4 regions of the Lysinibacillus sp. NPDC056232 genome follow, and region 4 is predicted to be linked to each of the others. Evidence: riboswitches for the same ligand, from Rfam matches in the RefSeq annotation. Region 4 holds a riboswitch; each other region holds the start of a gene.
What was found. A riboswitch is a leader RNA that binds a small molecule or an ion and turns the genes downstream of it on or off. The one in region 4 is predicted to bind thiamine pyrophosphate.

Region 1 (7,610 bases), on a different contig from region 4:
TAATAGATTGCATTATGACACCAATCGATCCTGTAATTGTATCACGTTGCGCAAATATTTTATCTGCAGGTGCTGAAATGTAATAACCACCTGAAGCTGCCATCGAATCCATAGAAACATAGATTGGAATTTGTCGCTCTTCTTTAATTTTCAAAAGTTTTTTATATATTTCTGCTGATTCCTTTACACCGCCACCTGGTGAATTAACACTTAAGACGATACCTTCCACAGTCTGATCATATAAAATATTATCTAATTGATTTAAGAAAAATTGATGATCATAAGAAACTGGTTGCCATAGTGAACTTGAGCCAACATCTTGAATCGTACCATCAACCTTTAAGTATGCAATACGTTTATCCTTATTGCCGCTTTCTTTAACCTCTTCCATTACCGTCAAGTCGTTTCCAGCCACCAAGCTATCAAAATTGCTAAAGAAATCTGATTTAAATATTGCAAAAATGGTGTTGATTCCTAATGAAAATACTAATAGCACACCTGCAATTATTAAAGCAGCCCACCTTTTACCATTCATATCTTTCTGCCTCCTCATAACGTTATACGATTGATATCCTAATTTGTTTCATACTTATTGCAATAAGATGGCTTATTACCATAACCCGGGGTTGATTTCCAACACTTTGCAAAAGCTTTAACTTATTCAACCTATAATACATTACCTAACATTATAAAAAAAATCAAAGTTCATAAAAAAAGCAGGAACTTTGATTTTCGACATTATTTCCTAGGAAATTAATGATGATTGATAGAATGGATTTTTTCTTGCTCTCGTAATTCGACACGACGAATTTTGCCTGATGAGGTTTTTGGCAGCTCAGTAACAAACTCAATTGCACGAGGATATTTATAAGGGGCTGTTAAAGTTTTCACATGGCTTTGTAGTTTTTTTATAAGCGCTTCATCACCAACTTCTCCATCAGAGAGCACAACAAATGCCTTTACTACATTTCCACGAACTTCATCCGGACTCGCGACAACGGCAGTTTCTTTTACTGCTGGATGCTTCAATAACGCATCTTCTACCTCAAATGGGCCAATTGTATAGCCAGACGATATAATGACATCATCCCCACGTCCTTCAAACCAAAAATAGCCATCTTCATCTTTATATGCACGATCTCCGGTAATATACCATTCGCCTCTAAATTGTAAATTTGTACGTTCGGGATCGTTTAAATATTTTTTAAATAACGCGGGCGTTTCACAGTGAACAGCAATATCTCCAACTTCTCCGATTGCAACAGGATTTCCAAAATCATTGATAATTTCAACAGTATTACCCGGAGTAGGTTTACCCATTGAGCCCATTTTAGCCTCCATCCCTACCATTGTACCAACAAGTAATGTATTCTCTGTTTGTCCATAACCATCTCGTACTTGTAAATTAAAGACCTCTGAAAATACTTTTATCACTTCACTATTTAAAGGTTCACCCGCTGATACAGCCTGACGTATTGTACTTAAATTGAAATCTCGTAAATTTTCAAGCCCCGCCATAAATCGATATTCGGTTGGCGTGCAGCACAGAATATTAACATTGAATTTTTCAATCAGTGCAAGGTATGTTGCCGCATCAAAGTGACCTTTGTAAACAAATGCTGTTGCACCACTTCCTAAAGTAGCGAGGAACGGACTCCAAATCCATTTTTGCCAGCCTGGAGCTGCTGTAGCCCAAACAATGTCACCTTCTTGAACACCTAACCAATTTGGTGCAGTAGTTCGTAAGTGTGCGTAACCCCAGCTATGAGTATGTACTGCTGCCTTTGGATTGCCTGTTGTACCACTTGTATATGCTAAAAATGCAATGTCTGTACTCTTAGTTGGTGTAGAATTAAAATAGCTCTTTGATTGGCTTTGCATTTTTTCAAGCAATGGCTGCCAAGGTTCATGTGCATGTCCAATGACAAATTGCTGTATTTCTTGTAAATTTTCAACACTATCAAATTGTTCAATATAAGGCTCAAATGCAACAACTCCTTTTGCATCGGCATGGTTGATTCGATATTCAATATCTTTAGATCTCAGCATTTCCGAACTAGGTATAATGGTTAAACCTGCCTTTAAGGCCGCAATATACACGATATATGCTTCCACTGATCTCGGTACCATGACTAAAATAACATCACCTTTTTTTAAACCTTGAGATGTAAATACATGTGCTGCCTGATTCGCCTTTTCAAGTAAAGCTGTATATGTAATGTACTGAATTTCCCCGTTTTCGCTATAAACTAACAATGCATTTTTTGTAGAATCCTGTGCATATTTTTCAATTTCCTCTGAAATGTTATACCATTCTGGTGCGATTAAATCTTCTCTTTTCATGGCAAATGCCCCCTTTTGTACGCTCATTATAAAACTCAATTTTTATCTTTTTCAATGAAATTCACTCTAATTCATTAAAGTGGTGACAACTATCATGTTCTGCTATATGGCATCAGTCACGTATTGGTTCTATCTATTTCAACTTGGCGTAATCGTCGCTTTCGCACAGAAAAGAATTGTTGCTGCATGAAGATTCAAAAATCCTTATTGAACCCGAATGAATAATATGGTACATTTTGTTCAACTAAAAGCATAATTGCAGGGGGACTCATTTAGAGTTGAGAAGGTAAAACCTGACCCTTTGAACCTGTTAGTTAATACTGACGTAGGGAGCAATTCACATCAAATTACTGATGAAAGGCTCTTTTATGTGTTTTTTGCACGAAAAAGAGCCTTTTTTGCACGCTTACGTCCATCCAACGAGGAGGACTTACATTGATATTTCAAACGATCCGTAAACAAAATCCACTTATTCATTGCATTACTAATTATGTTGTGGCTAATTTTCAAGCAAATGGCTTATTAGCAATAGGCGCTTCTCCAGTTATGGCTGATGATGGTCATGAGGTTGAAGAAATGGTCACAATCGCCTCAGGCTTATTGATAAATATCGGTACCCTTAATGAGCGAATGAAAGAATCAATGTTACTTGCAGGGAAAAAAGCAAATGCTCTTGGCATTCCCGTTATTTTAGATCCTGTAGCTGCAGGTGCAACATCTTACCGGAAACAAACGGTACAGCAATTACTAAAGGAAATTAAATTTGCGGCAATTCGTTGCAATATCGGAGAGCTTGCGGCAATTGCCAATGTAGACTGGCAACAAAAAGGCGTAGATAGTGGTAGTGGTTCAATTTCTGTAGAAGTGGAGGCACAGAAAATAGCTCAACAATACAATTGTATTGTTATTGTGACCGGTGAAAAGGATTTTATTACTGATGGCAAACATCAGCAATGGGTTACAGGTGGAAATTCTCAAATGACAGAAGTTACTGGAACAGGTTGCTTATTGAGTGCAATATGTTGTGCCTCCTACACCGCAGGAGATAAACCATTTGACCAATTGCTAGAAACATTATTGTTTTATAAAAAATTGGCAGAAAAAGCAGCTTCTTCCACTCCATTCATTGGCGATTTTCAAATTGCTGTATTAAATGAACTACACCGCCTTTCCAAGGATGGTGAAAAATGATGGATATTGTAACGACAATTGCTGGTTCAGATAGTGGCGGCGGTGCAGGCATACAGGCTGATTTAAAAACATTTCAGGAATTAAAGGTGTTTGGAACGTCTGTTATTACAGCTTTAACAGCCCAGAATACATTGGGTGTTTCGGGTGTCTTGCCAATTGATGTGAGCTTTATTGAAAAACAACTTAAAGCGCTAATCGAGGATTTTTCAATTAGTGCTATTAAAACAGGAATGCTGTTTTCCTCCGAAATAATCCAATCAATTGCACATATTTTAGCCGAAGTAAATATTCCACTTATTGTAGATCCTGTTATGATTGCAAAAGGTGGCGAAAGCTTATTACAGCAAGAAGCAATTGAGGCATTACGAAGTTATTTGCTACCTTTAGCAACAATTGTAACGCCAAACATCCCAGAGGCTGAAACCCTTTCTGGAAGGAAAATCAATTCTTTAGCAGATATTAAAGAAGTAGCTCAGATCTTATTACAAACAGGCGTTCAATGCGTCGTTATGAAAGGCGGTCATTTAGAGGGTAAATGTTATGCTACTGATTATGTATTTTTTCAAGATGGTCGATCATTTTCCATGCAGTCTACTCGTATTGCAACAAAAAATACGCATGGTACAGGCTGTACGTTTTCCGCAGCATTAACTGCTTTTCTTGGTATTGGGCTACCTTTAGAAAAAGCGATTGAGGAAGCTAAAAAATTTATTCAATTAGCAATCACTCATGATTTATCTATTGGTAATGGCCATGGACCAACAAATCATTTTGCTTATCAAAACTATAAGGATTCCTGCGAGGTGATCATTCATGAAACGTAACGATCTACAGCTCTATTTTATTATGGGTACAGGTAATGTTTTAAATCAGGAGCCAATAAACGTTTTAGAGAAAGCTCTCCAATCTGGAATTACTATGTTTCAATACCGTGAAAAGGGGCCGAATACACTAACTGGACTAGCCTATGTAAATTTTGCTCGTAAATGTCAAAAGCTCTGTCAACAGTATCATATTCCGTTTATCGTCAATGATGATGTAGAGTTAGCTATAAAACTTAGAGCAGATGGTGTTCATATTGGCCAAGAAGATTTTCCTGTGTCGATGGTACGTGAAAAAATTGGCAACATGATTCTAGGTGTTTCTGTTCATTCAGAAGCTGAATTACAAACTGCTCTACAATATGGTGCGGACTATGTTGGAATTGGTCCAATTTTTTCAACCGCTTCTAAAAGCGACGCCAAACCACCTAGTGGAACTGATTTTTTACAACAAGTTCGCAGACAATACCCGGAGCTCCCTATCGTTGCAATTGGAGGCATAAACTGCTCGAATGCACATGCTGTATTTAAAGCAGGTGCGGATGGAATAGCAGTTATTTCCGCAATTTGCGAAAGTAAGGATATTTCAAATACAGTCTCTATATTTAAATCATTTGTAGGATAAAGTGAAACTTTAATCAGTGGGGCGTTTTTACCCCACTGATTATTAGTCTTCACCAATCGGGTTTTTACGGGCAGTTAACTCCACCTATTTCTTTGCTCTCATTGAATTGAATTGAAATGGGAGGACCTAACGTTTCTCTTTTGATATAGATAAATTACTGCCCGTTAATACGGGATAAAAAATAAAGAATTTAAACAAACTAAAACCAGTGCCTTTTACGGTCACTGGTTTTAATTTTAATAATTACTGTTTAAGCAATTATTGGTTGTTGTTTGGCATACCTTTTAATTGTGATTCAGCCATTTGTACAAGACGTTTAGTGATTTCACCGCCAACGGAACCGTTAGCACGAGCTGAAGCGTCAGCTCCTAATTGAACACCAAATTCTTGTGCAATTTCGTATTTCATTTGATCTAGAGCTTGCTCTACACCAGGTACTGCAAGTTTGTTTGAACTGCGATTTGTTGAAGTCATGTGTCTCTCACCTCCTTGTGAATATAGAATGTGCGATATTAGATTTTTAATACAAAAATTTTATAGGTAAATTGTACCTCAGAAGGAAGTAGACTAAAAAAAGCCGACTCAAATGGATTTTTGAGTCGGCTCTTACGGAATCGCAAGTTTCTTCTATAGAAGATCCGCAAATTTATCGGCTTCTTGTTCTTTTTTCGGGAAAATATAGACTTCACGGTTTTTCACTGCTCGTTCGATTAGTTCATCAAAATCCGAGAAGCTTTCGTAATGCTCAACCTTTTCAAGCTTTGGCTTTGTTTTTGGACTTGCAGGAGTAAAAATTGTACAGCAGTCTTCAAATGGCTGGATAGACGTTTCGTATGTGCCTATTTTCTCTGCAATATCGATAATTTCTAATTTATCTGATGAGATTAATGGACGTAAAATTGGTGTGTTCGTTACGGCATTAATAGCTGTTAGACTTTCAAGAGTTTGACTCGCTACTTGACCAAGACTCTCACCTGTAACAATAGCTAGTGCACCAATTTCTTCACGTACTTTATCAGCAACTTTTAGCATCATACGACGAGTTGTTGTCATCGATACATTAGAAGGTACTTTTTCTTTAATAAGAACTTGAATTTCAGTGAAAGGAATTACATGTAATCGTATATTAGCTCCAAATTTTGTTAATTCATTAGCAAGCACCTTTACTTTTTCTAATGAATTTTGGCTTGTGTATGGTGGGCTAAAGAAATGAATCGCTTCTAAGCGCACTCCACGTTTCATCATTAAATAACCAGCAACAGGACTATCTATACCACCAGAAAGCATTAATAAAGATTTACCATTAGAGCCTACAGGCATTCCACCTGCACCCGGTATAACTTGTGCCATCATATATGTTGCATCATGACGCACCTCTACACGAAGTTCGATATCAGGCTTCTTCACCTTTACTGATAAATTTTGATATTGTGGTAATACATAACCACCAATTTCGCGTTGAATGGCATGTGATTCTAACGGAAATGTCTTATCTGTGCGCTTTACTTCTACTTTAAAAGTAAGCTGCTCATTTTTAAACGTATCCATAATTGTTATGGCAAGCTTTTTCATGGCCTCCATGTCTTTTTCACATGCTGCCACTGGACTAAATGATTGGATACCAAAAATTTTAGGTAATCCTTTTAATAGTACGTCCATTTGTGTTTCATCTTGAATGGCGATAAACATACGATCGCGCTCTGTGCGAATGTGTAAATGTCCTAAATCCGCAAACGCATGACGAATGTTCTCACGTAAGCGACGAATAAAATCCATCTTGTTGCGACCCTTTGTAGAAAGTTCTCCATATCGAATTAAAATTTCTTTCCAAATCATTTTTAAAATTCTCCTTTAAGTTCCATCAATACTTCATCTAATATTTGTTTAAATTTTTCTATATCTTCGTTTGTTACATACGCGCCAAAACTAATACGAATAACACCTTTTTTAAAATGCTCATCGAGATTTAGAGCTTCAACAACATGACTTGTTTTTGTCTGTTTCGATGAACAAGCACTCGATGTCGACACAATTACATTGCGTTTTTGCAATGCATTGATAATGACTTCACCTTTTAAATCGCGAATACTAAAAGATAAAATATGTGCCGCTCCTTGTGGTGTTGATAAAATATGCACTTCATCTCCATATCCACGTAATTGGCTACATAATTCTTCATACCATTGACGATATTTTTTCGCACGGTCATTCATCGTCTCTATGGCTATACGAGCTGCTTTGGATAAGGCTACAGCTTGCGGTACAGCTACTGTTCCACTACGTAAACCAAATTCCTGCCCTCCGCCAAGTGCATACGGTTGCCATTTCATTTTTTTACGGAATGCGAGTACACCAGAACCTTTAAAGCCATGAATTTTATGGCCAGAAATTGAAATACAGTCTGGTCCCTTGTCATCGTTAAATGATATCGGTAACTTCCCAAAGCTTTGAACAGCATCTACGTGAAAAGTTGCACGACTTGATTCATGAATAATTTTTGCAGCTTCAAAAATTGGTTGAATCGCACCCATTTCATTATTTACATGCATCATACTTACTAAAATGGTATCCTTACGCACTTTTGTGCGAAGCTCTTCTAAAGAAATAACCCCATTTTTATCTACTTGCAA
Region 2 (7,610 bases), on a different contig from region 4:
GGCGATAAGGTAGAGCCGCGCCGTAAATGGATCGAAGCTAATGTAGACTTCGGTATGGAGGATGATTCAAATATTTTAGAAAATGAATTCATCCAACAAGAGGAGGACCAAGCATGAGTAGTACGGAAAAATTCCAAGATTTACCCTTAGAAGAAGTGATGGGTGACCGCTTTGGTCGCTATAGTAAATATATTATACAAGACCGCGCGTTGCCTGATGCACGTGACGGTCTTAAGCCTGTGCAACGACGTATTTTATATGCGATGTTTACAGAGGGCAATACGAACGAAAAACCATTCCGTAAATCAGCCAAAACTGTCGGTAATGTTATCGGTAATTATCACCCACATGGTGACAGCTCCGTATATGAAGCGATGGTGCGCATGAGTCAGGATTGGAAGGCGCGCCATATGCTTATTGAAATGCATGGGAATAACGGCTCTGTTGATGGTGACCCACCGGCAGCGATGCGTTATACAGAGGCAAGACTTTCTGCAATTGCAGCGGAAATGCTCCGTGATATTGGCAAGAAAACCGTTGAATTTGTACCGAACTTTGATGATCAGGATATGGAGCCGACTGTTTTACCAGCTCGTTTCCCGAACTTACTAGTCAATGGCTCAACAGGTATTTCGGCCGGTTATGCCACAGACATTCCTCCTCACGCACTTGATGAGGTGCTAGACGGTGTTCTCATGCGCTTAGATAAGCCGAACTCTACTGTTGATGAATTAATGACTGTTATTAAAGGGCCTGATTTCCCAACAGGTGGGATCATTCAAGGTGTCGATGGTATTAAAAAGGCGTATGAGACTGGTCGCGGTAAAATTATCGTCCGCGCTCAAGCAGCCGTGGAGCCAATTAAAGGTGGCAAAGAGCAAATCGTTATTACGGAATTACCGTATGATGTCAATAAAGCAAATCTTGTGAAGAAAATCGATGAGCAACGCGTAGATAAACGACTTGAAGGAATTGCAGAAATTCGCGATGAATCGGATCGTACCGGCCTACGTGTTGTCATTGAACTGAAAAAAGATGTTCCAGGACAAGGGATTTTACAATACTTGTTCAAAACAACTGATTTACAAGTAGCCTATAATTTTAATATGATCGCTATCCATAATCGTCGTCCGACAATGATGACATTGCCATTGTTACTGGATTCTTATATTGTCCATCAAAAGGAAGTTGTGACGAACCGCTCCATTTATGATTTACAAAGAGCTAAAGATCGTTCGCATATCGTTGATGGCTTGATAAAGGCGCTTTCTATTTTAGATGAAGTTATTGCAACGATTCGTTCGTCTAATGATAAACGAGATGCGAAAACGAATTTACAGGTGAAATTTGACTTTACAGAAGTACAATCAGAGGCAATCGTTAGCTTGCAATTATACCGATTAACGAATACAGATATTACAGAGCTTCGCCATGAACAGGATGAACTAAATAAACTGATCGCCAAGCTTGAAGGTATTCTTAATAGTGAAGCAAAGCTTGTACGTGTTATTAAACAGGAACTACTTGACATTAAAAAGCGCTTTGCAGAGCCACGTCGTTCAAAAATCGAACAAGAAATTGAAGAAATCAAAATTACGTTAGATGTCCTTGTCCCAAGTGAAGAGGTCGTAGTGACTGTCACAAAGGATGGCTATATTAAGCGTACATCTACACGTTCACATGCAGCTTCGAATGGTCAGGATTTTGCGATGAAGGATTCCGATTATTTGTTATATGAAGAAAATTTAAATACGCAGCATCATCTATTGCTATTCACAAACCGAGGCAATTATATTTATCAGCCTGTCCATGAGCTACCAGATATTCGTTGGAAGGATCTTGGTCAGCATATTTCAAGTATTGTGCCGACCGGAGAAGATGAATCTATTATTGCTGTATACGGTTTTGAGACATTCGAACAGGCTAATACGTATATTTTAACGGCTACGAAAGATGGACAAATTAAACGCTCATCTGTAGCAGATTATGCTGTAACACGCTATTCGAAACCGATAAAAACGATGAATGTCAAGTCGGGAGATGAAATGATTTTTGCAGGTATCGTGACGGACGAGGTAGAACTAATGTTAACGACAGATACTGCCTATGCTATTCGTTTCCCAATGGAGGAATTACCAGTAACGGGTGTGAAAACGGGCGGCGTCAAAGGGATTACGCTGAAAGACGGAGAAGCATTAGTCGGTATCAATGTTTTACCGCCAAATGACACGGCCTATGTGGCGATTGTCACGCAGCGCGGTGCGGTGAAGAAAATGAATGTAGCCGAGGTAGAGCTGGCTAGTCGTGCAAAACGCGGCTTAAAAGTATTAACAGAGTTAAAAGCGAACCCACATCGTATCGTGGCTGTAGTTAAGGTAACTGGTGGGGAACAGCTAACGATCGAGACGGAAAAAGGCGTGCAAGAGATTCTTGACGTACAAGCATTAACGCGAGCAGATCGACACTCCAACGGCTCCTTTAAAGTAGATATAGCTGCTGACGGTGCCATTTCACATGTGTTCACGGTCAAAAAAGAAGAAAAGTAAAATTAGTTTTCTAGCCCAGCTCCTTTTGAGAGCTGGGCTTTTTTAGTAAATTGAAACCAATCAGCTTTGTGCTTTGGTGTGGCTGTTTAATAATAATTCAGCGCTATCGGTAAACAGCCACTTGTCATTTCGTGATAGATATGGGTATAATAATCACGAAAAGTTCATATGGAAAGAATGTAGGGGGGCTGGTAGTTGCCAGCTGAGATTGTGTCCGATAGACGCTGACCCTTTGAACCTGATTTGGCTCGTACCAGCGTAGGGAACATCTATTCAAAAAAAGAAAGTTTTTGATACTGATTGTAAAACGTCTGGGAGGAATCCTGGGCGTTTTTTTATGTTTTCAGACTTTTGTTGCATGCACATACCTTACGTGTAAACAGACCGTGAACGGTTTCTGCTGGTAAAGACATTCATTCATGAACACTTTCACACTACTTACTTGGAGGATTCAACATGAAAAAATGGTTATTGATCCTGATGGCTGCACTTTTAACATTAGTGGGTTGTAGCGAAAAAGAGGCTAAAAAGGATGCTAAAGGGTTAACGAAAGTATCAGTCGTTCTTGATTGGACACCGAATACAAATCATACCGGTTTATATGTAGCGGAAAAGCTTGGCTACTTTAAGGATCAGGGCTTAGATGTTGATATTTTATTACCTGGCGAAACCGGTGCAGATCAGCTTGTGGCATCTGGGAAGGCTCAGTTTGGCGTAAGTTATCAGGAAGGAATTACACAGGCTCGTGTGCAGGATGTACCTTTAGTATCGATTGCAGCGATTATTCAACATAATACTTCTGGCTTCGCATCTATTGCATCGAAAGGCATTTCGTCACCAAAGGATTTTGAAGGTAAAACATACGGTGGCTGGGGTGCACCACTTGAAAAGGCTGTACTACAATCACTTATGCAAACAAAAAATGCGGATATTAATAAGTTAGATATCGTCAATGCTGGTGATTTAGATTTCTTCACAATGATGAAAAAAGATATTGATTTTGCGTGGATTTATTATGCATGGACAGGTATTGAAGCAGAACTTCGTGGCGAAAAGCTAAACATGCTTTATTTAACAGATTATAGCGAGCAGTTAGATTATTACACACCTGTACTTGCTACAAATGAAAAAATGATTAAGGATGATCCTGAGACGGTCAAAGCATTTGTCGCTGCTGCAGCAAAGGGCTATGAATATGCGATAAATCATCCAAATGAAGCAGCTGATATTTTACTAGAAGCGGTACCTGATTTAGATAAGAACCTTGTGCATAAAAGTCAGGAATGGCTAGCAGATAAGTATCAAGACGACGCTGCACAATGGGGCGAGCAAAAGCTAGCTGTCTGGGAAAATTACGCGAAATGGATGGCCGACAACAAAGTTTTAGAGGGCGAATTTAACGCAGAACAAGCATTTACAAACGACTTTTTACCGAAAAAGGAGACAAAGTAATATGGCAAACTCATTAATAAGTGTACAAATTATACCGAAAACTGAAAAATATGAGGATGTGATCCCATATGTCGATGCAGCGATTGCGGTTATCGACGCTTCAGGAGTTAAATATGAAGTTCACCCACTAGAAACGACAATGGAGGGTGAACTATCGATTTTGCTACAAATCATTGAAAAAATGAATGACAAGATGATTGAGCTGGGCGCGATCAATGTCATCACGCAAGTGAAAATTTTATATCAGCCATCTGGTATTACAATGGGTACATTGACGGAGAAATACCAGTGATGAAGCAAGCTTTCAAACAAGGAAGGACGATAATTTTTATCGCCTTCCTCTTATTCATATGGGAACTAATTGTCCGTTTTGCTGATACTCCACATTGGCTTTTGCCTGCACCGAGTGCCATTTTGAAAGAAGGTTTTCAATCGTATGAGACGTTTGTGCCACATGCTTTAGCGACTGTTCAATTAGCACTTCTAGGTCTTGCCATCGGGATATCATTTGGGCTAACGGTTGCTGTGCTATTACATCGTTTTACGTTTGTCAGGGAGCTATTTTATCCTATTCTCATTATGTCGCAGAATGTCCCAATACTTGTCCTAGCACCGTTATTAATCATTTGGTTTGGCTTCGGTTTATTGCCAAAGCTCATTATTATTTGTCTTGTGTGCTTTTTCCCTATTGTTATTTCGGCAATGGATGGCTTTCGTCAAACTTCGCCTGAGCTGAAGCATTATTTTGAGATGATTGGTGCAACGAAAGCACAAACCTTTTGGAAGCTTGAATGGCCTTATGCGTATCCAGCGATTTTTTCAGGCATAAAGATTGCGGCAACCTATAGCGTCATGGGGGCTGTCATTGCGGAATGGCTAGGTGCGAAAATGGGGATTGGTGTTTATATGACATTAGCACAATCTTCATTTCGAACGGATCGAGTATTTGTAGCGATTTTTGCCATCGTATGTTTAAGTTTACTATTATTTAGTGCTATTCGACTTTTAGAAAAATTTGTTGTGAAGGGGAGAAGACAGCATGCTAAGCATTCAAAACATTGATAAATCCTTTGATGCTCTTCCTGTCATCCGTAATTTATCTTTTGAGGTGAAGGACGGGGAATTTGTGGCGATTATTGGTCCGTCAGGCAGTGGAAAAAGTACACTCTTTCAATTAATTGGCGGTGTTTCTTCTATTGATAAGGGTGCCATTTTATTAAACGATACAGATATCCAGCAAAAAAGAGGGACGATTGGCTATATGCCTCAGCAGCCGTGTTTATTACCATGGCGTACGATAGTAGAAAATGTCACGATGGTCGAGGAGCTTCATGGAAAACCAAACGTGAACTTGGCCAAGGAATGGTTAGACAAAGTAGGGCTTGCAGCGTTTGAAAATGCGTATCCCAATGAGCTGTCAGGGGGTATGCAACAGCGTGTATCTTTTATTCGTGCCATTGTTAGTGATAAGCCCATCTTATGCTTAGATGAGCCGTTTTCTGCACTTGATGAGTTTACAAGGCTTGAAATGCAGGCGTGGCTTTTATCGATATGGGAGGAATATCGAAAGTCAATATTATTCGTTACACATAGTATCGAGGAAGCTCTGTTTTTAGCTGATCGTATCATTGTACTCACGAAACGACCAGCGACAATGAAAAAGGAAATAATCGTACCTTTTGCAAGGCCACGCCAAGAAGAAATTCGTCATTCCGCTTCGTTTACGGCTTTAAAGCAACAGTTATTCACGTATTTAAAAGAAGAAAAGGATGAAGAGAATGTTGATTGATGCACATATTCATTTAGATCAGTATGAGGAAAATGACGTACCTACTTTGCTAGAGGAGGCTGAACATGTTATTGCCGTTAGCATGAATCTTCCATCGTGTGAAAAGACTTTGAAACTGTCGAAAGCCTATGCAAAGGTAAAGGCAGCGTTTGGTTTTCATCCTGAACAACCGTTACCAAGTGATGTGGAGGAAGACGTTTTATTCGATTGGATACGCCAACACACTCATGAAATGGTGGCAATTGGCGAGGTAGGCTTGCCTTATTATTTGAGGCAGGAGAAGGCGATTGATGATCGTCCGTATGTGGCATTGTTAGAACGGTTTATAGTATTGGCAAAGGAGTTAAATAAACCGATAGTGTTACATGCTGTTTATGAGGATGCGGCGATTGTTTGTGATTTGCTAGAAAAACATCATGTAAAAAAAGCGCATTTTCATTGGTTTAAAGGCGATGAGGAAGTAGTTGAACGGATGATTCATAATGGGTATTTCATTTCTGTGACGCCTGATTGTACGTATGAGGCTGAAATTCAACAGCTTATTAAAAAATATCCAATCGAACTGATAATGGTAGAAACAGATGGTCCATGGCCGTTCGAAGGTCCTTTTGACAATAAACGAACATCGCCTTGGATGATGAATCATTCCATAGAGGTTATTGCTTCGATAAAAGGGCTTACAACACAGGAAGCGGTGCACACCATTACAAGAAATACGACAACATTTTATATTTTATAACAAAAAATACAGCTGTTTCTTTTAAAAAGCAGCTGTGTTTTTTTATTTGACAGTATTTTCATTCTGCACTAATGTAAAATATGGAAAATAAAAAACTTTTTTTGTTTTCCTAGAAGTAGGTGAAAGTGTTGAAAGAAAGAATTTTAAAGGTATCCATAAGTGAAGCTGAACGAAAAGGATTCCGGTTTACGATGGGGGATTTAGCAAAGCAACTAGGTATGAGTACTAAAACATTGTATGGATACTATCCCTCAAAGGAAGAACTACTGAATGAAATGATTGATCTAGCAATTGAAGAGCTGAAAATGAAAGAGGAAGAAATTCTGCATGATTCAACGTTAAATCTTGTAGAAAAACTACAAAAAAGTCTTGTACTAATTCCGGCTGATTTTAAGTTTGCTCAGCTCAAATATTTAGAGGAACTTCAACGATATTATCCAAAGCAATGGGAAACTCTTGATGATTTTATTCATGAACAATGGGCAGGTATCTTTTCGTTAATAGATGAAGGAATTGCAACAAATAAAATACGTCCCTTTAATAAAGAGATCTTTATAGAAGTCTATATTGGCGGGCTTTATCGATTGATGGAACATGCATCCCAAAACAGAAATATGATTTCACTTCAGGATACAATGCAGGAAATGGTGGACATCCTTATGCTTGGTATTCTAAATGGTAACGTTAACGAAGAAAACTAAATGGGGGCAGTAAAGCTTTAAGAATGCTATTTTTAGGTACAGATTTCTTTTTTATACTCTATTGGCTTGTCACTTTTTTTCATTTGATTCCAGAAGAGTATTTATATCAGGATTATCAAAATGAATTATTAGTTATATGGAATTGGTCGTTTTTCCCGCTAGATATTTTAACTTCTTTCAGCGGGTGTTTGGACACCCGCTGAAAGAAGTTAAAGCCTCCGGCGGATGTCACGGAATCGGAAAGGAGTTTCTTTGTGCAAGCACAAAGCCGATTCCAGACGCAATTATGCGAGGCATAATTGATTTTCAGTTACTGGTTTTATTAGTCTCTATCTATTTAAAATAAAAAATGAAAAGTGGAGAGCATTTGCCTTACTATCTCT
Region 3 (7,610 bases), 110 kb from region 4:
CATTTTATCGAAGTCTTTAAAGGAAGTGCCGAAGTTTACAGCTATAAAAGCAACAGATCAAACAAATATTGAACAGAGCCTACAGCTCGCTTCAGGTATTGTAGATCCGAAAAAAGCAACACGACTTGTGCTCTTAACGGATGGCAATGAAACAAAAGGAGATGCCTTAGAATTTGCATCGAAGTTTAAAGGGTCAAATATTAGTGTTGATGTAGTGCCGTTTAACCAACCTGTAGCTAAGGATGTATCCATGAAAAGCTTTGTCACACCACAAGTTGCCTATGTAGGTGAGCAGCAGCAGTTAGTCGCTGAAATAAATGCGACCGTAGCAGAACGAGGTGAGCTATTATTATACGAAAACGATAAGCTTATTCATCGTGAGGCAGTGGAGCTTGCAGAAGGGTCAAATATTTTTACATATAAACATTCAGCAACGGCTGAAGGACTTGTAAAATATGAGGCACTCGTGCAGGTCGAACAGGATGCCATTTTTGAAAATAATAAATTAACAAGCGTCACGATGGTGCAAAGTGAACCGCATTTACTAATTGTTAATGGCTATAATACGGCCTCACCTATTGCAGCAGCGCTTGGCAAACAATCAATTTCCTATGATGTCGTAGATGCTAAAAGTTTACCAAATGAACTTTCTAGTTATTTACAATACAATGCCATCATTTTTGATAATGTGCCAGGGCATTTAGTAGGCGAGGCAAAAATGAATGTCATTGAGCAGGCAGTGAAAAATTTTGGTGTCGGTTTTACAATGGTCGGTGGCGAAAATAGCTTTGGCCTAGGAGGCTATTTTAAAACACCAATCGAAACTTTACTACCTGTTGAAATGGAGATTAAAGGTAAGGAACAATTACCGTCATTAGGGCTTGTTATTGTCCTTGACCGCTCTGGAAGTATGTCTGGAGCAAAGCTAGAGCTCGCTAAGGAGGCAGCCGCTCGTTCAGTTGAAATGCTACGAGATGAAGATACGCTCGGATTTATTGCCTTTGATGATCGACCTTGGGAAATTATTGAGACAGGACCACTTGGCAAGAAGGAAGAAGCAGTAGATACGATTTTATCTGTAACGCCGGGTGGTGGTACCGAAATATATGGATCACTTGCTAAAGCTTATGAAAATTTAGCTGATTTAAAGCTACAGCGTAAACATATTATTTTATTAACGGATGGACAGTCACAGCCAGGTAACTATGAAGATTTAATTGCACAAGGAAAAGAAAATGGTACGACTCTTTCAACGGTTGCAATTGGTCAAGATGCAGACGCCAACTTACTTGAAGCGCTCAGTGAGATGGGCAGTGGGCGTTTCTACGATGTTATTGATGAGCAGACAATTCCCTCTATTTTATCTCGTGAAACTGCCATGATTTCACGAACATATATTGAGGACAACCCATTCTATCCAACTATATATAATGCATCTGGCTGGAATACGTTATTTGCAAATGGTGTACCTAAAATGAACGCTTATATCGGTACGACCGCAAAGCAGGGAGCTACTGTTATTGCAGAAAGTGGAAAGGAAGATCCAGTACTAGCAGAGTGGCAATATGGCCTTGGCAAAACATTCGCCTTTACTTCTGATTCGACAGGAAAATGGACAGGAGACTGGGCAAGATGGCAAAATTGGGGCACATTTTGGCAAACGCTTATTTCAAAAATGCTACCAAGCTATAACGACGTTGCCTACGATGTACGTCTAGAATCAGACGGCTCATTTGTCATCACTGACCCAACAAATGAAGCGGCGTTCTTAGATATTGTCGCTGTCAACGAAGCGGGTGAAGAACTTGAAACCCAGCTTGAAACAATTTCAGCATCACAAATTCGAGCCGTCGTACAAGCAGAACCAGGACTTATCTTCTTCCGCATTGCCGATGAACAACAGGCTATTTACCAGGCAGGCTTAAGTGTACCTTATAGTGCTGAGTATGAATTACGCCCAGTAAATGATAAGCTAGTCGAAGAACTAACAAAGCAAACAGACGGCTCCGTTTTAAAAGAACCGAGCGAAGTATTCCGTGAATTTACTAAAAAAGGTGCGGAACGCCAAAATATTGCAACATGGCTTTTATTAGCAGGGATGCTGCTATTCTTCATTGATATTACCATTCGACGCTTTGGTTGGAGCTTCCTAACAAGACCAAAGAAAAAAGAACAGCGTGTAGAGGAAAAACCAATACATGCAGAGGACACAAATGTTGCCCAGCTATTAAAGGGCATGAAAAAACGACCTTAAAAAATTTAAAACGATGGTGCATCGCTCTTAGAGATGTGCCATCGTTTTTTGTCATTCTCACAAAAAACTTGTAAACAATACATATTAATGTAATAATTGATGATAGTAATAAAATATTACTATTATTTTTAAGTACTACATATTTGGGGGATCAGACATGACCACTATAATGAATTCATTTGGTTTTCTAAGTTTTAAATTAGCAGAGGCTTTAGAGGAAAATCTCGAGCAATATATTAGTGAAAAATTTCAAATGAAATCCAGAGAAGTCGGGATCATGATGGCGGTAAAAGAAAAAAAACTTAGCCAAATTCAAATAGGACAGATGCTAAAGTTGGATAAAAACAGTGTCCGCTTTTTTATCGATGATCTAGAAAGAAGAGATTATGTTTATAGGGAGAAAAATCAAGAAAATAGAAGAGAGAATTTAATAGGCCTTACGGAGCAGGGTGAAAATTTGGTAGAACAATTAATGAAGACCCTTGCAATTTCTGAGAATGAAGTTTTAAACGTACTTTCATTGGAAGAAAAAGAGCAATTGAAAAACATTTTGACAAAAGTATATGAAAATCGTGAATAGGGTTTAACTTTTTTCAGCAACCTGCTGAAAGAAGTTAAAGCCTCCGGATGCAATTATGCCGAGGCATAATTGATAACCTTATCAATAAAAAAGAAAGAGTGATGAGAAATGAAAGCTGTAGAGGTTATGAAGGAGTATTTAAGAAGAGCACAAGAAGAGGGCCAAGATTTATCCGATATGTATGCAGATCATGGAGAATTGAAAAATTTTAAAGGGGAAGTTTTTAAAGGAAGAAAAGAAATACAGAACTTTTACATGTCACCTATGCCGAAAGGCTTTAAATTAACGATCCAAAATATTGAAGGCGATGATATAGAATGTAGCGCAATTGTTTCAACAACTTGGGATGGTTTACCAAACCCAGTGATTCTGGAAGAGAAGCTGATTCTTGAAAATGAAAAAATAAAATCATTTATGATGAATCCAAAATAAAAGGAGAAGGTAGCTATGTCATTAAATCCTAATAAAAATCCTCTTCCTACGCCTGAAAGAGACACGAAATATTGGATTGGCGTAGTATCTCTTAATCATGTTCAAAAAGGGGTTGAGGGAGGATTCGGCCAGTTATGTCATGGTAAAGAGAGACCTTTGAAACGAATGCAAAAAGGAGATTGGATCATTTATTATTCTCCTAAAAACAGTCTAGATGGTAACGAGCCTGTAAGAGCATTTACCGCAATTGGAAGGATAAAGGACGAGCGAATATACGAGTTCCAAATGGCAGAAAATTTTATTCCTTTTAGAAGAGATATAGACTTTTATAAAGAGGCAAAGGCTGTACCAATAAAAAGGATCTTAGATTATTTAGAATTTGTAGAAGATACATCGAAATATGGCTATAAATTCAGGTTTGGTCATTTTGAAATAAGTAAAAAAGATTTTTTATTAATTGCTCATGAAATGGGATTACCATTGAAGTATGGATGAATTTGGTTGGACAAAAAACGTTACTTTCTTAATTAATTATCATTAAGAAGTAACGTTTTTAAATATTATTTAAGCAGAGTGTTTAGGTTAGTTACAAATACAGTCTTACGCAAATTGCTAGCAATGACAATGCCTAACATAGCACCAATAGTACTTGAGGTTAAAAAGGCTGGCATGAAAAATAAAGAAGCAACGGATGTTCCCATTACTAAATGCGCGTAAGGTACTGCAATGAGAGAGGCAATAATACCTGTTCCAAACATTTCACCGACACCTGCTAGCCATTGCTTGCCGCTGTATTTATAGGCAAGAGCTGCACATAAAGCACCAATGACACTGCCAGGTATAGCTAATAATGAGCCTGTGCCTGTTAAAATACGAATAATAGCTGTGACAAAGGCGACCATAACAGTAGGCACTGGTCCAAGAATGATAGCGCCAATAACATTTATAGCATGCTGTACAGGATAGGCACGCGCAATTCCCATTGGTATGGATACGAAGGTAGAACCTGCTACGGCAATTGCTACTAATAAGGCCATGATTGTTAATTTTCGAATTGACATAATCTCCACTCCTTTTTAGTATTTTAGTGAATTGCTGATAAACCAGACAAAAAAGCCGCTTCCTTAAAACAATAGGAAGCGGCCTTGCATTTAATAGTAAAAAGCAAGTGTCGACACTTCCCTCCGCTAGTGTGAACTAGATCAGGTTCAAAGGGTCCGTATATGATAATATACGTCTCAGCCTTTTAAAGACTCCCCTAGTGGTAATTAATAGAACTTTTGGTTTTTCACATATTAATGTAGCATACTACTAAAAATAGTCAATAACTTTTCAGACTATTTAGTATCAGGATGCATAAGATGTGGTGCTTTTTTCATTGTCCAAATAAGGGCAAGGAAGAAACAAGCCATTAAAATAATAGACCCGAATATATAAGGACTGTTCATATTCCAATCGAATAATATACCTGCTAAAGCTGGACCAATCATATTACCAAGACTCATATAAGCATTGTTTAGACCAGCTGCATAGCCCTGTTCATTCTCAGCAAGCTTTGAAATCAATGTGTTGACAGCTGGGCGAATCAATGTCGTAGCTGTAGAGAAGATTGTCGCTACAATTAAAATAAGTGCAAAACCAGATGCGAATAATATTAAGAAAATCGAAACGGCTGCAATAAATAAATTGACTAACACTACTTTCATTTCGCCGAAGCGATTAAACAGCGGTGTAATAACAAACATCTGTACAACAACACCAAAAGCGCCGCCCATAACTAAAATAATAGCGATATCAGTAGGTGTGTAATTAAACTTCTCTGTCACAAATAATGATAATGTTGTTTGGAAGTTAGCAATCCCAAAAGAGAATACAAGCATGATGATTAGCATGACAAAATAAGGCATTCGGACTGAACGGGCCATCTGTTTTGCAAGATTATCCTGCTTCTGCGCTTTTTTCGCAGTGTTTGGTTTTGTAGCAGGTAATAAAAAGAACGATAAAATAGCTGCTAAGATAGCTGCACATCCAGCAGTATAGAATGGAAAATGCAAACTAACTTTTGAGAGGAATCCACCGATACCTGGTCCGATCATGAAACCCAAGGACATTGCTGCCCCTAGCATACCCATACCTTTTCCTCGTTCCTCATACGTTGTGACATCTGCCACAAAAGCCATTATAGGAGGAGCTACAAATGCAGAACCAAGACCACCTAAAAAGCGTGCCAAGAAGAGCATCCATACATCTGTAGAAAGCCCGAAACCAATTTGTGCAAGTCCTGTTACGATAAGACCGAAAATAATGAGATTTTTTCGACCGTATTGATCCGAAAGATTCCCAGCGATTGGAGAAAATACGAATTGTGCAAAGGCGAACGTTGCAATCAACATACCAAGTACTTGTCCTGCAGCACCAAATAGTTTTAAATAATCAGGCATGACAGGAATAATAATTCCGATACTCCCCATTGCGATAAACATATTAAACATTAAAATATACAAAGCCGCCTTGTTAGACTTCTGCTGGGTCATCGAATACCCCTTTCTTTAATCAAATATACTACAGTCTACCACAAGGTTTGTACGTTTACTATTGACTATAAGTCTGAGATTTACTAGTAAAGTTATAGGGATTCTTTTATTTAACATAAATACGACCTGCTAGTTTTTCCACAGAAGTTTACCTCCAGCTAAACGAAAAAAGCTGTTCTCAACGTTTGTAACGTGAGAACAGCTATAAGTGGGTTAAAATGGTTTATCGAATACTCATTTTAAATTCTAAAAACAGCTCATTGTATTTGCCTAAGTAATCAGGGCCTAAGTTCGTATAAACTTCCAATGTTTTGCGTTGTTCTTCTGAAGGATAGAAGCGCTGATCAGATACAACTTCCTTATCCATTAACTTCATCGCTGCAGTATTAGGGGTAGAGTAGCCTACATAATCAGCGTTTTTAGCACCTGATTCAGCTTTTAGCATAAAATTAATGAAGGCATGTGCACCGTCTATATTTTTTGACGTTTTTGGGATGACCATATTGTCAAACCATAAGTTTGAGCCTTCCTTTGGTACAGCAAAGTCTAAATCTTCATTTTCCGACAACATGTCAGCTGCTTGACCAGACCAAGTGAGTGCTACAGTAGCTTCATTATTAACCATCAGCGGTGTAATTTCATCTCCAATAATGGCTTTAACATTTGGCGCTAATGTGATTAGTTTATCAGTAGCTTTACGTAGCTCCTGGTTATTTAAAGAGTTGAGTGAGTAGCCAAGACTGTTTAAGCCCATGCCAATTACCTCACGTGCACCGTCTACTAAAAAGACTTTACGTTTTAATGAAGGATCCCATAAGTCCTTCCAAGATGAGAAGTCTAGGTTTCCAACGAGCTTTGGATTATAGACAATACCGACTGTTCCCCAGAAATATGGAACAGAATATTTATTGTCGTCATCAAATGGTAAATCTAAAAAATAAGGATCGATATTTTTTAAATTAGGGATTTTCGTTTTATCTAAAGGAATAAGTAAGTTTTCTTCCTTCATTTTTTCAATCATATATTCAGAAGGGACTGCAATATCGTAAGCCGTACCACCTTGTTGAATTTTTGTCATCATTGCTTCATTTGAATCAAATGTCTCATAAATGACGTGAATGCCTGTTTCTTTTTCAAATTGCTTTAGTAAATCCGGGTCAATATATTCTCCCCAGTTAAAGATAGTTAACGTATCTTTACCACTTTTCCCACCACCAGCACTTAGGGCGTCAGCAGCATAGAATAAAAGGGCGGAAACGACAAGTATGGCGATTGTTGCTTGAATTAATTGCTTCATTGAGTTCCCCCCGTTCTTTTACTAGCGCGGCTTGTAATGAAGTAATAGCCAACTACGACGATAACCGTTACAAAGAATACTAAACCAGATATAGCGTTAACCGTTAAGGAAATACCGGCACGTGCCATCGAGTAAATTTCAACAGATAATGTACTGAAGCCGTTACCTGTCACGAAAAACGTTACCGCAAAATCATCTAGAGAATACGTTAAGGCAAGGAAGAACCCCGCAAAAATACCAGGTTGAATATACGGTAAAATAACACGCATCAAGACATCTTTTTTCGTTGCTCCCAAATCTAATGCAGCATCGATTAATGATTTATTCATTTCTAATAGTTTCGGTAAGACCATCAGTACAACAATTGGGACACTGAACGCTACATGTGCTATTAACACAGAAGTAAATCCTAATTTAATACCAATCATTGTGAATAAAATTAAGAAGCTTGCACCAATAATGACATCCGGGCTAACAATTAACACATTGTTTAAAGAAAGTAGTGTATTGCGC
Region 4 (7,610 bases):
AAAGCCAATCCAAGCCAAGCCCTAATGCGCGTGCCATTCAAGGTTTTACAGGATACGGCTTTTATGGAGAAGGAAAAGCTAAGAAACATTTTAATCATAACTATTTGTAACAGGGCATCGACAGTGATGCTCTTTTTTATGTTAAATATATATCAAAATATAAGTGACGGATAGAACTCTCGGGGCGACGGAGGGAATTGTCGGAGTGACGGAAAGAACCCCCGGAGCGATGGAAAGAACGGTCGATGCGACGGATGGAATCGTCAGAGCGACGGAAAGAACCCGAGTGACGGAAGGAATTGTCGAAGCGACGGAAAGAACAGTCGATGCGACGAATGGAATCGTCAGAGCGACGGAAAGAATCCCTGGAGCGACGGAAAGAACCGAAGCGACGGATAGAATTGTCGGAGTGACGGAAAGAACCCCTGAGCGACGGAAAGAACGGTCGATGCGACGGAAGGAATCGTCAGAGCGACGGAAAGAACCGAAGCGACGGATAGAATTGTCGAAGTGACGGAAAGAACCCCCGGAGCGACGGAAAGAACAGTCGATGCGACGGATGGAATCGTCAGAGCGACGGAAAGAACCCGAGTGACGGAAGGAATTGTCGGAGTGACGGAAAGAACCCCCGGAGCGACGGAAAGAACGGTCGATGCGACGGAAGGAATCGTCAGAGCGACGGAAAGAACGGTCGATGCGACGGAAGGAATCGTCAGAGCGACGGAAAGAACCGAAGCGACGGATAGAATTGTCGGAGTGACGGAAAGAATCCCTGGAGCGACGGAAAGAACCCCCGAAGCGACGGATACCCCGACACCTCAGCTCCCCACGTTATGCTGAGAAACCTTATTATAATTTTCAAACTAATAAAAGGAAAAACAAACAATCCAACAGCCATGATAAAATGAAATAGACAGGAGGCGCACAGAATGAAAATATTTCATACAGCAGATTGGCATTTAGGGAAGCTTGTACAAGGCGTCTACATGACCGAGGATCAACATTATATTTTACAGCAATTTATGCTAGCCATAGATGAAGAAAAACCGGATGTTATCGTTATAGCAGGTGATTTATATGACCGTTCGATGCCCCCGATTGAGGCAGTGAATTTACTAAATGATATTTTAGCGGAAATTGTGCTTGATAAAAAAATCCCTGTGATAGCAGTTGCTGGGAACCATGATAGTGCAGGTCGATTGAACTTTGGCAGTAGTTTAATGAGTGATAGTGGATTATATATTAAAGGCCAGTTTACGAAAGACCATGCACCGATCGTTTTGCATGATGAGTATGGCGAAGTACATTTTCATCTCGTACCATATGCAGAGCCAGCTTCAGTACGGACTATCTTAGAGGATGATTCCATTCGTTCGCATCAAGAGGCGATGGAAAAAATTATCGAACATATTGGGCAAAGTTTAGATCCAACAAAACGCAACGTTTTTGTTGGACATGCCTTTGTGACGAAGTATGGGGAAGAGGAAGCGAATACGAGTGAATCAGAGCGACCTTTATCAATAGGGGGCTCGGATTGCGTAAATGCATCGTTGTTTAAGTCTTTTCATTACACTGCACTTGGACATTTGCATAAAGCGCATTTTGTGTTGAATGAAACGATTCGATATGCCGGTTCTCCATTGAAGTATTCATTATCTGAGCACCTACATGAGAAGGGCTTTTTAATAGTTGAGCTAGATGCACAGGGAGAAATCACTGTCACAAAGCGAAAGTTTTTAGCGAGACGAGATTTACGTGTGGTAGAGGGTTTAATGGATGATTTATTGCAATTACCACAGAGTGATGATTATGTATTTGTACGCTTATCAGATACTACGCCAGTAACTTCGCCGATGGAACGTATTCGTACAGTGTTTCCTCATGCGATGCATATCGAGCGTAAAGCAATACACCAAGAAGTACCACATGAAATTCAAGTGGTTGAGACAGAGAAGATAGAAGACATCGATTTATTCCGATCATTTTTTACAGATATTATTGGCGTACAGCCAGATCAAGATACAGAGCGTCTATTTACAGAGATGCTGCAAGAATTATTAGATGAAGAGCGGGAGACAGTAAAATGAAGCCTTTAAAGTTAACGATTACTGCATTCGGTCCGTATAAAAATACAGAGGTTATTGATTTTCAACAGCTTGGTGAGCATCGCCTATTTGCGATTTCCGGAAAAACAGGTGCAGGGAAAACGACGATTTTTGATGCTATATGCTATGCACTTTACGGAGCGGGTAGCGGTGAAGATCGTCAGGATACTGCTATGCTACGAAGTGGGTTTGCAGATGATGATGCGTATACTGCGGTGGAACTCGTTTTTGAAATGCATGATAGGGTCTATCAAATTTTACGTCAGCCAGGTCATATTAAAGAAAAGAACAAAAGTGTTACTGGTAAGAAAATAGAACTGGCTGAAATCAAAGGAGACACACTTGATTATAGTATTGTAGAAAAGCAGCAAACGCTTGAGGTAGATAAAAAGCTACAGGAAATAATAGGCCTCACAAAGGACCAATTTAGTCAAATTGTTATGCTGCCACAAGGTGAATTTCGCAAGCTATTAACCTCAGATTCTACGAATAAAGAAGTCATTTTGCGCAAGATTTTTAAAACAGACCGTTTTGGTGTAATGACAAAAAGACTTGATGCGAAACGAAAAGAAGCGGAAAGTGATCTACTACGTGCGAAACAATTAAAGGAGCATCTTCTTGGCCAAATTGCGGGGGCTTTGCCACAGCGTTCGTCATCTTTATTTACGTGCATTACTAACAATACCGAAAATATGCATCAGCTAAAGAAGGCTCTGGAAGAAGAGCAGACCTACTATACTGAGTGCATACAATTGGAACAGCAACGCTATAAAGAAGCTTATGCGCATCATCAAAAAGAGCAAGAGTTTTATAGTATGGCGAAAACATTGAATGAGCAATTTGATGAGCAAACGAATCGTCAAAACCGTCTGCAAGCATTGTTACAAGAACAAGATGTATATAGCGCAAAAGAACGTGAAATTGCATTAGCAGAGAAAGCAGAACGTCTTGTCATACTTGAGCAACAATGCATCGATTTACGTGCTGAGCAAAATCGTAAAGAACAATCTTTTCAGCAAGCAATGACAGAGCTGCAAAACGCAGAAGCTCAGTTAAAGATAGCACAGGAAAAGTTTAACGTTGAAGAGGCGAAAGAACCTGAACGTCAACACGTTCTACAACAGGAGATACAGCTGCAAGCATTATTACCAACATTCGAGGCGTATGAGAACAATCTGCAGCAAATGCAAATAGCTGAACAATATGTTGCAACAGCAAAGCTAGCAGTAGACGATAATAGTAAAATCGTAGAAACAGGACAAATGCAAGTTCAGCAACTAGCAAAAACAATTGATCAATATGAAAAACAACTTGAGCCATATGAAAGTTATTTAGAACAGCTACCGAAGCTGAAAGAGCAAGTATCATTACTAGCACAAGTTGAAAAATACACGAGAGCAGTTGAAACGACGGAGCAAGATGTAGCCATTACTAATGTCCGTTATCAAGAAAGTAAGCAGGCTCTTCAAAAGCTGGAGCAGCAATGGATTGCGAGTCAGGCAAGTATTTTAGCACAGCAGCTTAAGGACGGAGAGCCTTGCCCAGTATGCGGTAGTACAACACATCTCGAAACACATTCTGAGCAATTAGAGATGATCGAATTAGCACAAGTAGAAACTTTACGAGGAAACGCTACTACTGATGAGCGCAAGTTTTTAGAGAAAGAAGCTTTATTGAATTCTACTAAGCATCTTCTACAAGAGGCGCTAGAACAGTTAGAGACGAATGAAATCGATCGATCGAATCAAGCACAAATTGTAGCTTCCTTACAAAATATAGAACAACAAATTACAATCTTAAAAGTAGTGAGCAATCAATTATCTGATGTACGCTTGCAACAAAAGGATCATCGTGCACGACTGGAGCAGGTACAAGAAAAGCACATAAAACTAGAGCAATATTTAGCTGAAAAGGCGAAGGAATTGACTAAGCAACAAGCAATTGTGGAAGAGCAGCAAAAGCATATTCCAGAAAATCTTAAGACGCTTCAAGCATTGAAGCAGGCGATAGCTGATATAGGTTCACAAAAGGTTGCCTTACAAACTGCATGGAATCTCAGTCAACAAAATCTGCAATCTGCTAAGGAAGCAGCAAATAATGCTAGAATGACCGTAGAAATTGCGAAACAGGCTTTTGAGGAATTAAAGCTGAAAATGGATGAAAAGCGCGAGCAATTTTCAGTAAGTATGACGGAAGCAGGCTTTGAAAGCTATGAAGAATTTGCTACTGGGAAGCGTAGCGTGTTGCAAATAGAAGCTTTACGGAAGGCTTGCAGTGATTATGCATTGCAAATCCACACATTACAAGTACAAATTGCTGAGGGAACGAAGCATCTTAAAGGACAAGAGAAGCAAGATTTAACGGCGATGGAAGAAAAGTTAGAGATGCTTCGTGTCACATATGAGGAAGCCTTTAAAATATTGCAACAGATCGAAGGATTTGCGAAAGCTTGCGCAGACTTTATCGAAAAAGTAGAGGAAGCGGAGCTGGAAATACGCTTACTTGAAAAAGAAGCGGGACAAGTTAAGGAACTTTATGCAATGTTAAATGGACAAAATGCGAAAAAACTGTCCTTTGAACGTTATATTCAAATCAATTATTTAGATAAAATTACAGAGGCAGCGAATGTCCGGCTTTATCATTTATCTAATGGTCAATTTGAGCTCCGACGTTCAGATCGATTAGAAAAGCATGCTAAGCAAAGTGGGCTTGGGCTAGATGTGTATGATGCCTATACGGATCAATTACGAGATGTGAAAACATTATCAGGGGGAGAAAAGTTTAATGCGTCTTTAAGTCTTGCCCTTGGTATGGCAGATGTCATTCAAAGTTTTCAAGGTAATATCCGCATTGAAACAATGTTTATTGATGAGGGCTTTGGTTCTCTCGATGAAGAAGCGTTAAATAAGGCGATTGATACGCTTATTGATTTACAGGATTCCGGACGCATGATTGGCGTCATTTCACACGTTGCAGAGTTAAAAGCTACAATGCCTGCAGTGTTGCATGTTGAAAAAACAATGAACGGTCATAGTCAAACATATTTTGAAGTGAAATAAAAAAGAGGCGTATTTCCGTTGTATGGGAAATACGCCTTTTATCACTTTTTAGTTACGTTAGGATTTGCTCCTTTTTTTGCAGCGATTACTCTTTTTACAATTGGAATAACGATAGGTGCTAATTTAACGGCGGTTTTGACAACTTTAGATACTTTCACAAAATAACAGCTCCTTTTAGTACTATCTGTCCAAGGTTGAATGAAAACTTATCGGATAACGCGAACAGCTTGAATAATATTCCAAATGACGATACCTATTGAAACAAGAATGTAAATTGCGAATGAACCTAACCAAATGATAAGAAAATTACTGCTACCTGAATCTGGTTCAAAAGTGTTGAATGATAAAGTTGAGAAAATAAAGACTGCAAAAAATATAATTCCAAACGCTACTGGGATTAAATGTGATATTAGTGCTCGAATAGAGTGACTCTTTACGTCGCTATCTTTTGTAACAAAGTAAACGACTAATGGCACAATAAAGGGTGCGAATAAAATACTGAGATAACTAAAGGCAGATAAAATTTTTTGGTTCTCCATAGTTGTACCTCCTTTTTTAATATTTACGCATGAAAAACAGCAAAGTTTCAAAAAATTAATGTAGAAGAGGTTGTAATCGTTACAGTGTTTGCGTACAATGAGGTTGTTCAACAAAATTAAGATGTAACGACCACAAGGGGAGCTGATGATGTCAGCTGAGACTGGGCACGTAATGCCTTGACTCTTTGAACCTGTAAGTTAACGCTTGCGTAGGGATGTGGATAGAAACCGACACTTTGACGATGTGAGGCTCTGTCCTGGCATCGTTTTTTTATCTTTATGACGCCAGACAGGGACATATTTGCTCACTGATTTCTATTCCTGCTCTTGTATCCTACATCGGAACAAAGGAGAGAATAATGATGGACAATAAAAAACTTTTAATGCTTGTGGAGATTGCGATATTCGCAGCGATTGGTCTTGTGCTTGATCAGGTTTCCTTTAAAGTATGGGCACAAGGAGGCTCTGTTAGTCTAGTGATGGTGCCAATAATTTTAATAGCATTCCGCTGGGGCCTTATTCCAGGCATGACAACAGGTTTACTCATTGGTGTTATGCAAACAATGTTTGGTGCCTATATTATACATTGGCTTCAAGGAACACTTGATTATGGTGTTGCCTTTACAGTAGTAGGCTTGGCGGCCGTTGTGCGTGGACCAGTGCTTGAGGCTGCAAAAGATTTAAACAAAAAGAAAATGGCGCTTTATATTATTTTAGGAACTGTATTAGCGGGCTTTTTACGTTATGCAGCACATACTATTGGAGGCGCCGTATTTTTCGCAGAATATGCTGGCGATCAAAACGCATGGATTTATTCAATTATCTATAATGGAACATATATGCTACCAGCAACGATTTTAACAGCAATTGTCGGTGTTCTGTTATTTACGGCAGCCCCTCAATTAATGCAACGAAAATCATAACTATTTTGATCTTCACACGAGTGGAGGGTTTTATTTTATTGTTAGAAATTGAGAAAGTGAAGAAAGGGATTCAACAATTAAGTGAATCAGAAGCTAAAGCTCTTTTATTAATTACGTATGGAAAACTGGATACTGCAATAAATGGAAGTGGCGACGATGAATTTATCCAACAAACGGCAAGAGATTTATATGATTTTTATTTAAAGATTTCAAAGAGTGAAGAATTGAAAAAATAAGAAATCTTTATTGGCTACGAAGGCTTTAGTTCAATAAGAATCAAACAACTTTATTAATGATTTTTAAGTACAAATACCTTTTAAATGTATAGAAATTCATCAACTTATAAGAGCCTTACTACACTAGATGTAGCAAGGCTCTTATAAAACAATGTTCATAAGAAAAGCCACAAAACGTTGATTTCACAACGTTCGTTTCTAAACTTTCATTTGGGAACGTTATTTGTATGTTTTTGTATAGATTAATCATTAAATCAGTTTCGAATAAATAACCATTGTTAATGGGATTGATGTAACCATAATACAAAATAAAATAGTTAAAACTTGTGTGGCACTTAAAGTGTTAGGTTCTAGTGCTCCAACTATTAGAAATAGAATTGTAATTGCCGCAAATAACGTAAAATAATTTGCTGTCATACTCTTGCCTATAATTTCTTTTGTACGCTCATCTTTTGGATATAAATGTGGTGATAAATATGACATCATTAATGCACTTGTTCCTAAGAAAAAACACATAATGGCTTCTGAAAATTGACCATTTACAATATCTGAGTAATTTAGATAAATCCCCATTGGAATCATAATAATAGCTAAAAATAAGAATGCCAACTGATTTTTACGTGCTTTATTCATTCAAAATCCCCCCTCATATATAAATATATCTTCAATCTTACAGTTGAAAATTTCTGCTAATTTAAAGGCTAAAATAATAGACGGGTTATATTTCTCTTTTTCAAGTGAAATGATG

Region 1: it holds a riboswitch for thiamine pyrophosphate, as region 4 does, so the genes downstream of both, thiM (hydroxyethylthiazole kinase) here and thiT (energy-coupled thiamine transporter ThiT) in region 4, are expected to answer to the same signal.
Region 2: it holds a riboswitch for thiamine pyrophosphate, as region 4 does, so the genes downstream of both, ACFCYJ_RS02885 (ABC transporter substrate-binding protein) here and thiT (energy-coupled thiamine transporter ThiT) in region 4, are expected to answer to the same signal.
Region 3: it holds a riboswitch for thiamine pyrophosphate, as region 4 does, so the genes downstream of both, thiW (energy coupling factor transporter S component ThiW) here and thiT (energy-coupled thiamine transporter ThiT) in region 4, are expected to answer to the same signal.

What each region holds. Positions count from the first base shown of each region.
Region 1 is NZ_JBHJTF010000024.1:61,930-69,539, forward strand. Features, by position in the region: gene sppA (signal peptide peptidase SppA) at 1-535, opposite strand, end outside; gene mbcS (acyl-CoA synthetase MbcS) at 754-2,343, opposite strand; TPP riboswitch at 2,594-2,692, shown strand; gene thiM (hydroxyethylthiazole kinase) at 2,779-3,534, shown strand; gene thiD (bifunctional hydroxymethylpyrimidine kinase/phosphomethylpyrimidine kinase) at 3,534-4,358, shown strand; gene thiE (thiamine phosphate synthase) at 4,348-4,980, shown strand; gene ACFCYJ_RS17345 (alpha/beta-type small acid-soluble spore protein) at 5,239-5,454, opposite strand; gene thiI (tRNA uracil 4-sulfurtransferase ThiI) at 5,608-6,816, opposite strand; gene ACFCYJ_RS17355 (cysteine desulfurase family protein) at 6,819-7,610, opposite strand, start outside.
Region 2 is NZ_JBHJTF010000002.1:162,892-170,501, reverse strand. Features, by position in the region: gene parE (DNA topoisomerase IV subunit B) at 1-117, shown strand, start outside; gene parC (DNA topoisomerase IV subunit A) at 114-2,546, shown strand; TPP riboswitch at 2,718-2,828, shown strand; gene ACFCYJ_RS02885 (ABC transporter substrate-binding protein) at 3,003-3,998, shown strand; gene ACFCYJ_RS02880 (thiamine-binding protein) at 4,000-4,290, shown strand; gene ACFCYJ_RS02875 (ABC transporter permease) at 4,290-5,060, shown strand; gene ACFCYJ_RS02870 (ABC transporter ATP-binding protein) at 5,038-5,787, shown strand; gene ACFCYJ_RS02865 (TatD family hydrolase) at 5,777-6,526, shown strand; gene ACFCYJ_RS02860 (TetR/AcrR family transcriptional regulator) at 6,655-7,227, shown strand; partial or broken gene ACFCYJ_RS02855 (DUF5360 family protein) at 7,251-7,397, shown strand; partial or broken gene ACFCYJ_RS02850 (DUF5360 family protein) at 7,531-7,610, shown strand, end outside.
Region 3 is NZ_JBHJTF010000007.1:30,126-37,735, forward strand. Features, by position in the region: gene ACFCYJ_RS07485 (VWA domain-containing protein) at 1-2,254, shown strand, start outside; gene ACFCYJ_RS07490 (MarR family winged helix-turn-helix transcriptional regulator) at 2,424-2,834, shown strand; gene ACFCYJ_RS07495 (hypothetical protein) at 2,943-3,266, shown strand; gene ACFCYJ_RS07500 (EVE domain-containing protein) at 3,282-3,761, shown strand; gene thiW (energy coupling factor transporter S component ThiW) at 3,827-4,327, opposite strand; TPP riboswitch at 4,429-4,536, opposite strand; gene ACFCYJ_RS07510 (MFS transporter) at 4,604-5,800, opposite strand; gene ACFCYJ_RS07515 (ABC transporter substrate-binding protein) at 6,024-7,097, opposite strand; gene ACFCYJ_RS07520 (ABC transporter permease) at 7,094-7,610, opposite strand, start outside.
Region 4 is NZ_JBHJTF010000007.1:136,486-144,095, forward strand. Features, by position in the region: gene ACFCYJ_RS08045 (hypothetical protein) at 1-110, shown strand, start outside; gene ACFCYJ_RS08050 (hypothetical protein) at 164-514, shown strand; gene ACFCYJ_RS08055 (hypothetical protein) at 511-840, shown strand; gene ACFCYJ_RS08060 (exonuclease SbcCD subunit D) at 930-2,087, shown strand; gene ACFCYJ_RS08065 (SbcC/MukB-like Walker B domain-containing protein) at 2,084-5,164, shown strand; gene ACFCYJ_RS08070 (magnetosome magnetite crystal formation protein family) at 5,371-5,703, opposite strand; TPP riboswitch at 5,829-5,936, shown strand; gene thiT (energy-coupled thiamine transporter ThiT) at 6,066-6,626, shown strand; gene ACFCYJ_RS08080 (hypothetical protein) at 6,665-6,862, shown strand; gene ACFCYJ_RS08085 (hypothetical protein) at 7,112-7,495, opposite strand; gene ACFCYJ_RS08090 (helix-turn-helix transcriptional regulator) at 7,496-7,610, opposite strand, start outside.